2 linked regions of the Polyangium mundeleinium genome follow. The protein of the gene in region 1 interacts with the protein of each later gene in a pairwise test. Links are inferred from orthologs where the notes say so. Each region holds a gene or a part of one and is shown in the gene's direction. Other genes may lie near its edges.

Region 1 (3,145 bases):
CACGCGGTCGAGCTCCTGCAGCGCGGCGGCGTCGGGCTCTTGCAGCACGAGCGGCTGGAGCTTGGGCAGCTCTGGCAGGGACGCGGGCGCGGCCGGCGCGGCGGCGGCCGAAGACGACGGTTGCGTGATCTCGCCCGCGGCATGCACGTGCAGCGGCACGAGCGCGAGCGCAGAGACCAGAACGAACGACGAAGCGAGCTTCGAGACGTGATTCACGGTGCCCCCGAGAACGACGGGCGAGCGCGCGGCCCTTCCAGGGCGGATCACTCGACGATGCGGAAGTCCGAAAAATCGCCCTGAAATCCGCGCCAACGAACGTCGACGTGCTCCACGCGCGCCGCGCTCGGTCCCTTCTGGGACCAGGCGATGAGCTCTTTCAGGCCGTCTTCTTCGCCTTCGGCGAGGATTTCGACCCCTCCGTCCGCGCGGTTCTTGACCCAGCCGCAGAGGCCGAGGCGCTTGGCTTCGCGCTGCGTCGAGGCCCGGAAGTAGACGCCCTGAACGCGACCTTTCACGTGCAGATGCACTTGTTTCAGCCCCATCGGACCGCTCGATTCCTAGTCGCACGCAAGGGCCGAGGCAACCTCGTCGGCCCGCGGCGCGGACACCACGCTGGAACGATCCGCCCCTGAAGGAGCGAACCTGTGAGGCGACACGGCCGATTGACAGGGCAGCATCGCTTGATAGAGTCCCCGCCCGCCGAGCCACACGCCCGGCCGCGCCCCTTCGCTGGGGACGCCTCGTCACAGTCCGAAAACCCGCCCTTCCCAGGGGCGGGCATCCACGAGAGCCGGCCCAAGGGCCGACTCGAAGCTCGACCTTCCTACAACCCTACCGACCTCGGGGAACGCGCCGTCGACCGGCCGACGCCCCTCCGTGGAGTTTTCGATCGATGCACCTGCGTGAACTGAAGCAGAAATCGATGGCCGATCTGGTGCAGATGGCCAAGGGCCTCAACATCGAAGGAGCCGCGGGCCTGCGCAAGCAGGAGCTCATCTTCGCGCTCCTCCAGGCCTTGGCCGCGCAAGACCAGCCTGTCTACGGCGAGGGCGTGCTCGAGTGCCTGCCCGACGGTTTCGGCTTCCTGCGGGCGCCCGACTACAACTACCTGCCGGGTCCGGACGACATCTACGTCTCCCCGTCGCAGATCCGGCGCTTCAACCTGCGCACGGGCGACGCGGTGAGCGGCCCGATCCGGCCCCCGAAGGAGCGCGAGGCGTACTTCGCCCTGCTCAAGGTCGACAAGATCAACGGCGTCTCGCCCGAGGTCGCGCGCGACAAGATCCTCTTCGACAACCTCACGCCGCTCTACCCGCAGCAGAAGTTCAACATCGAGAACGGCACGAAGGGCTTCTCGACGCGCATCATCGACATGCTCTGCCCGATCGGGAAGGGCCAGCGATGTCTCATCGTCTCGCCGCCCCGCGCGGGCAAGACGGTGCTGCTCCAGAACATCGCCAACGCGATCAGCACGAACCACCCGGATACGACCCTCATCGTGCTGCTCATCGACGAGCGGCCCGAAGAGGTCACGGACATGCAGCGCAACATCAAGGGCGAGGTGATCAGCTCGACCTTCGATGAGCCGGCGACGCGTCACGTGCAGGTCGCGGAGATGGTCATCGAGAAGGCCAAGCGCCTCGTCGAGCAGAAGCACGACGTGGTCATCCTGCTCGACTCGATCACGCGCCTCGCCCGCGCCTACAACACCGTCGTCCCCCCGAGCGGCAAGATCCTCTCCGGCGGCGTCGACTCGAACGCCCTCCACAAGCCGAAGCGCTTCTTCGGCGCGGCCCGCTCCATCGAGGAGGGCGGCTCGCTCACGATCATCGCCACCGCGCTCGTCGACACGGGCTCGCGTATGGACGAGGTGATCTTCGAGGAGTTCAAGGGCACGGGCAACAGCGAGATCCACCTCGACCGCAAGCTCATGGAGAAGCGGATCTTCCCCTGCCTCGACATCAACAAGAGCGCGACACGCAAGGAAGAACTGCTCCTGCCCGAGTGGATCCTCCAGCGCGTGTGGCTGCTCCGCGGACTCCTGCACCCGCTCAACGTCATCGACTCGATGGAATTCCTGCTCGACAAGGTGAGCCGCACCGAGACGAACCAGGAGTTCCTCGAATCCATGAATCAGTAATCCCGCGCCCGAGGGGCCTCCTCGACCGAGGCCCCTCCCCCTCCCCTCCCCCCCTTCCCTGCCCGTCCCCCGGGCAAACCGCCCGATCCATCGCGAATTTACGGGAGCGCTGTAGCGGCGGCCGGAGGCGTGTTAGCGTCGTATGGTGACCGGTAAGGCGGACCGCCTGCGAGAGCTCACGGCCCGAGTCGAGGAACTCGAGGCCAGCCTCGAACGCTCGGAGAAGACCGTCCGCGCCCTACGCGACGTGGGGCTCGCGCTCGGCTCCACGCTCGACCTCGACCAGCTCCTCGAGCTCATCCTCGGCAAGATCACGGAGCTGCTCGAAGCCGACCGGGCCACGCTCTACCTGCTCGACGAGCAACGAAAGATGCTGCTCTCGCGGGTGATCCTCGGCGGCGAGGTGCGCTCGATCGAGCTGCCCGTGGGCGAAGGCATCGCTGGGCACGTCGCCAAGCACGGCAAGATCGCCCGCGTGAAGGACGCGTACAGGGACAAACGCTTCCAGCGCACGTGGGACGATCTCACGGGCTACCGGACGCGCTCGATCCTCGCCGCGCCCATGCGCAACCACGTGGGCCGCACGATCGGCGTCGTGCAGGTCTTGAACAAGCACGGCGGCAAGGGCGAGTTCTCGCAACACGACGAGGAGCTGCTCTCGGCGCTCGCCACGCAGGCGGCCATCTCCATCGACAACTCGCGCCTGTTCCTCTCGGTCATCCAGAAGAACATGCAGCTCGTCGAGACGAAGGAGCAGCTCGAGCACCGCGTCGCCGATCTGAAGCTGCTCTTCGAGCTCGAAACGGCGATGAGCGGGGCCTCCTCGCTCGAAGAGCTGAGCCGCGCCGTCATCGCCGAGGCCTCGAAGGCGTGCGAGGCGCGCGCCGGCGGCCTGCTCGTCGACGAGGGCGAGGCCGGCGTGTTCCTGTACTTCGTCGACGCGTCGGCGCCCGGCGTGTCGGTGCGCGACGTCGACGTGAAGCGCCTGCCCGTCAAGCGCGGCGA
Region 2 (3,170 bases), about 11 Mb from region 1 along the record:
ACGTTGCCGACGATGTTCGTGGCGTTCGCCCATACGGCCGACCACACGAGCGCGCGCGTGTACCCGCGGGCCTGGAGGTACACGCGGCAGGCCGTGACCAGGAGGAAAGGCACGACGTTGAGGAGGCGGCCGAGCAAGAAGTGCAGGACGTTGCGCGAGGTCTCGGCGTCGATGCCGGCGCGGCCGACGAGGAGGCCGGCGAGGACGATGATCGCCATGCACGGGATCGACAAAACGAGGCCGAGGCGCGCGGCCTGGCCGAGCACGGCGCGGGCGCGGCTGCGATCGCCCGCGCCCTCGGCCTGGGACACGAGCGGATCCATGCCCAGGATGAGGCCCATGAAGAGCACGGTGATCGAGAAAAAGATGCCGTTGCCGATGCCGACGGCGGCGAGCGCGGTGGCGTCGAGGCGGCCGACCATGGCGGTGTCGACGAAGCCGAGGAGCTGATTGGCGACGAAGCTCAGCGTGATGGGTCCGCCGAGGGCGGCGATCTCGCGCAGCTCCGCGCTCCGCGTCCGCGGTCCTGCGGCCACCGTCTCGTCCACGATGCGCGAAGCACTGGGAATCGGGGCCACGTCACTCATGGAGGGCCCCGGTATACCTCGCCTGCGCGGGCGCGCCCGACGATTCCGTGCCTGGATCTCAGGCGGCGATTCGTTCGGCGATCGTGCGCACGTCGAGCTGCGTGTAGTCCTTCTCGTGAGACGCGACGACAGCCTCGGCGACGTGGTTCGTGTGCGCGGCGAGCATGCTGCGCAGGAGGCCGAGGAACTTCGGCGGCGCGGCGAGGACGAGCTTGTGGAAGGCTTGCGTGTCGTAGAGCGCGGCGAGCCGGTCGGCGAGGCTACGCGCGAATTTCTCGGCCTCGACGTCCTTCGGATCGGTCCGGTAGTCCGGCGCGCTCTGGCCGCGTTTCCAGAACGTGCGGCCGGGTTTGTCCGCCATGAGATCGCGGGCCATCGCGCGGCTCTCGGGGTGCTCGAACTCCTCGACGAGCTCGAGCGGCGCGTTCTCCTCGAGGCCCTGCCGGAACAGGCGGGCTCGGCTCGCGTCGGCGACGAGGACGAACGTGATCCGTTCCGTTTCTTGCACGCGTTTTTCTTGCACGCGTCCCTCCTCTCGCGCCTCGTCGGCGCGACGCGCGGAACATGGAGGGGTCGGGTGCGTCCGGCAATGGAGCGAGGGCGCGCTTGACGTGGAGGAGCCGGGGGACTAGGCCGGCCGTCCCTCGACCGAGTCGGCCGAGAAAGAGGACCGCATGAGCCTGACAGGAAAGCAGCGCCGCCACCTGCGCGCGCTCGGCCATCACCTGGATCCCGTGGTCCAGCTCGGCAAACACGGGCTGACCGACGGGATTGTCTCCGCCGTGAACGACGCGCTCGAGCAGCATGAGCTGGTCAAGGTGCGGGTCGGGACGGAGTGCCCCGACGAGCGCGGCGATCTCGCCGAAAAGATCCCGCCCGCCGTGCGCGCCGAGCTCGTGCAGGTGCTCGGTCGGACGATCTTGCTCTACCGGCGTCACCCGAAGGAGCCGAAGATCACGCTCCCGAAGGCCGGCTGAGCGCGGCCGGCCGTCAGGGCTTGCCGCGGGTATTTTCCTGCGGAGCGGCCAGGCGGGCGAGGATACGCTGAAGCTCCTCGACGCTCATGTCGATGTATTCGACGACGCGGCCGTAGAGCATCGCCGTGGGCACGTTGCGGCCCCCGCGCTCCTCCTGCGTCTTGTGGAGGACATAGAGCACGATGCGCTCCTTGCGGGTCAAGCCATCCCGCACGTCGGGGAGGTTGTCGTAGGGGCCGGGCTGGTAGCGCTTCATGGTGCGGGAGCGTGGGCGTCTCTCGCCCAGACGCACGCTCCTACCCCTCCCGCCGAGGGCATGCAAGAATGGGCGCGCGATCCGGTTCGCCGACAACGACGAGTCATGCGCTCCGCCAACGACATCCATCCCGGCGCCCTGATCGGCGGTAAATACCGCGTTCGCGCCATCCTCGGGCGTAAACATGGCCTCACGGTGGACGCGTTCCACACCGCGTTCGACCAGCGGGCCATCATCAAGCTGCTCCTGCCGCACCAGGCCGATGCGCGCGAGATCGAGCGCTTCCGCCGCGAGGCGCGCGCCCTCTCGAAGATCGCCTCCGAGCACGTCGCCCGCATCATCGACGTCGGCAACGAGGCCGACGGGACGTTTTACCTCGTCCGGCAGTACCTCGAAGGCATCGACCTCGAACGGCACGTCCGCAAGACCGGCCCGCTGCCGCTGCACGACGCGATCCTGTTCGCGCTGCAAGCCTGCGAGGCCGTGGCCGAGGCGCACGCGAACAGCATCGTCGTGCGTGATCTGGAGCCGTCGCACCTCTTCCTCACGCAGCGGACCGGCGGCGCGCCGCTCATCAAGATCACGGAGTTCGGCACGGCGAAGCTGCTCGGCGGCGCGCAGGACGCGACGGGCGAGCTCACGGGGACGGCGATGTTCGGGCTCACGCCGTACGCGTCGCCGGAACTCGTGCGAAAGGCGAAGGACGTCGACGCGCGCACGGATGTGTGGTCGCTCGGGACGATCCTCTACGAGATGCTCGCAGGTCGTCCGCCGTTCCAGGGTGAAGCCGCGTACCTGATGCTGCAGATCACGCGCGAAGAGCCGATGCGCGTGTCGCAACTGCGCGGCGATGTGCCTGCGGAGCTCGACACGGTGATCGGCTGGGCGCTCGCGAAGGACGTGGAGGCGCGCTTCCGGAGCGTGCACGCGTTCGCGCACGCGCTTTTGCCGTTCTCGCCGCCCGAGGGCCGGCTGCTCGTGGATCGGATCGGGCAGATCGCGCAGGCCGCGCGGGAGAGGAAGACGACCGGATCGGTGCCGCCGCCCGCGCCGCCGCCGTCGTCCCCGGCCACCGCGTCCGCGTGGCTGCCCGCGCCGACGCCGCCGCCCATGGGCGGGGGCATCGTGAACCCCGAGTTCGCGCACCTGCCCGCCGACGACGACGCCGAGACAGGCGTGCACCTCGGCTCGGGGATCTACGGAGCGCCGGTGCCGCAAAGGTACATGGCTTCGGCGCTTCAGCAGGCTGCACCCGCGCAGGTGCCGATGGACGAGCCGATGACGGAGGTGTTCTCCGGGCCGGTCGTCATGCCTGCGGCTGCACCAGCGCCTGCGCCTGCGCCCGTTGCA

Evidence for each region.
Region 2: the proteins of rho (region 1) and yhbY interact in binary tests that used the Escherichia coli proteins (3 or more experiments, as listed by UniProt). The link is inferred for Polyangium mundeleinium from one-to-one orthologs.

Annotation. Positions count from the first base shown.
Region 1 is NZ_JAQNDO010000001.1:12,934,036-12,937,180, reverse strand. What follows is about bases 186-3,016. They hold rho (transcription termination factor Rho), read left to right. Parts: upstream 186-892; coding sequence 893-2,140; downstream 2,141-3,016. Other genes in these bases: POL67_RS51195 (GAF domain-containing protein), read left to right, coding at 2,283-3,016; POL67_RS51205 (acylphosphatase), read right to left, coding at 264-542; POL67_RS51210 (tetratricopeptide repeat protein), read right to left, coding at 186-216. Also shown: more of POL67_RS51210, read right to left, coding at 1-185; more of POL67_RS51195, read left to right, coding at 3,017-3,145. UniProt on the Escherichia coli protein: Facilitates transcription termination by a mechanism that involves Rho binding to the nascent RNA, activation of Rho's RNA-dependent ATPase activity, and release of the mRNA from the DNA template.
Region 2 is NZ_JAQNDO010000001.1:1,736,133-1,739,302, forward strand. The notes cover bases 57-2,912. They hold yhbY (ribosome assembly RNA-binding protein YhbY), read left to right. Parts: upstream 57-1,261; coding sequence 1,262-1,564; downstream 1,565-2,912. Other genes in these bases: POL67_RS07220 (MATE family efflux transporter), read right to left, coding at 57-587; POL67_RS07225 (host attachment protein), read right to left, coding at 646-1,110; POL67_RS07235 (hypothetical protein), read right to left, coding at 1,578-1,820; POL67_RS07240 (serine/threonine protein kinase), read left to right, coding at 1,926-2,912. Also shown: more of POL67_RS07220, read right to left, coding at 1-56; more of POL67_RS07240, read left to right, coding at 2,913-3,170.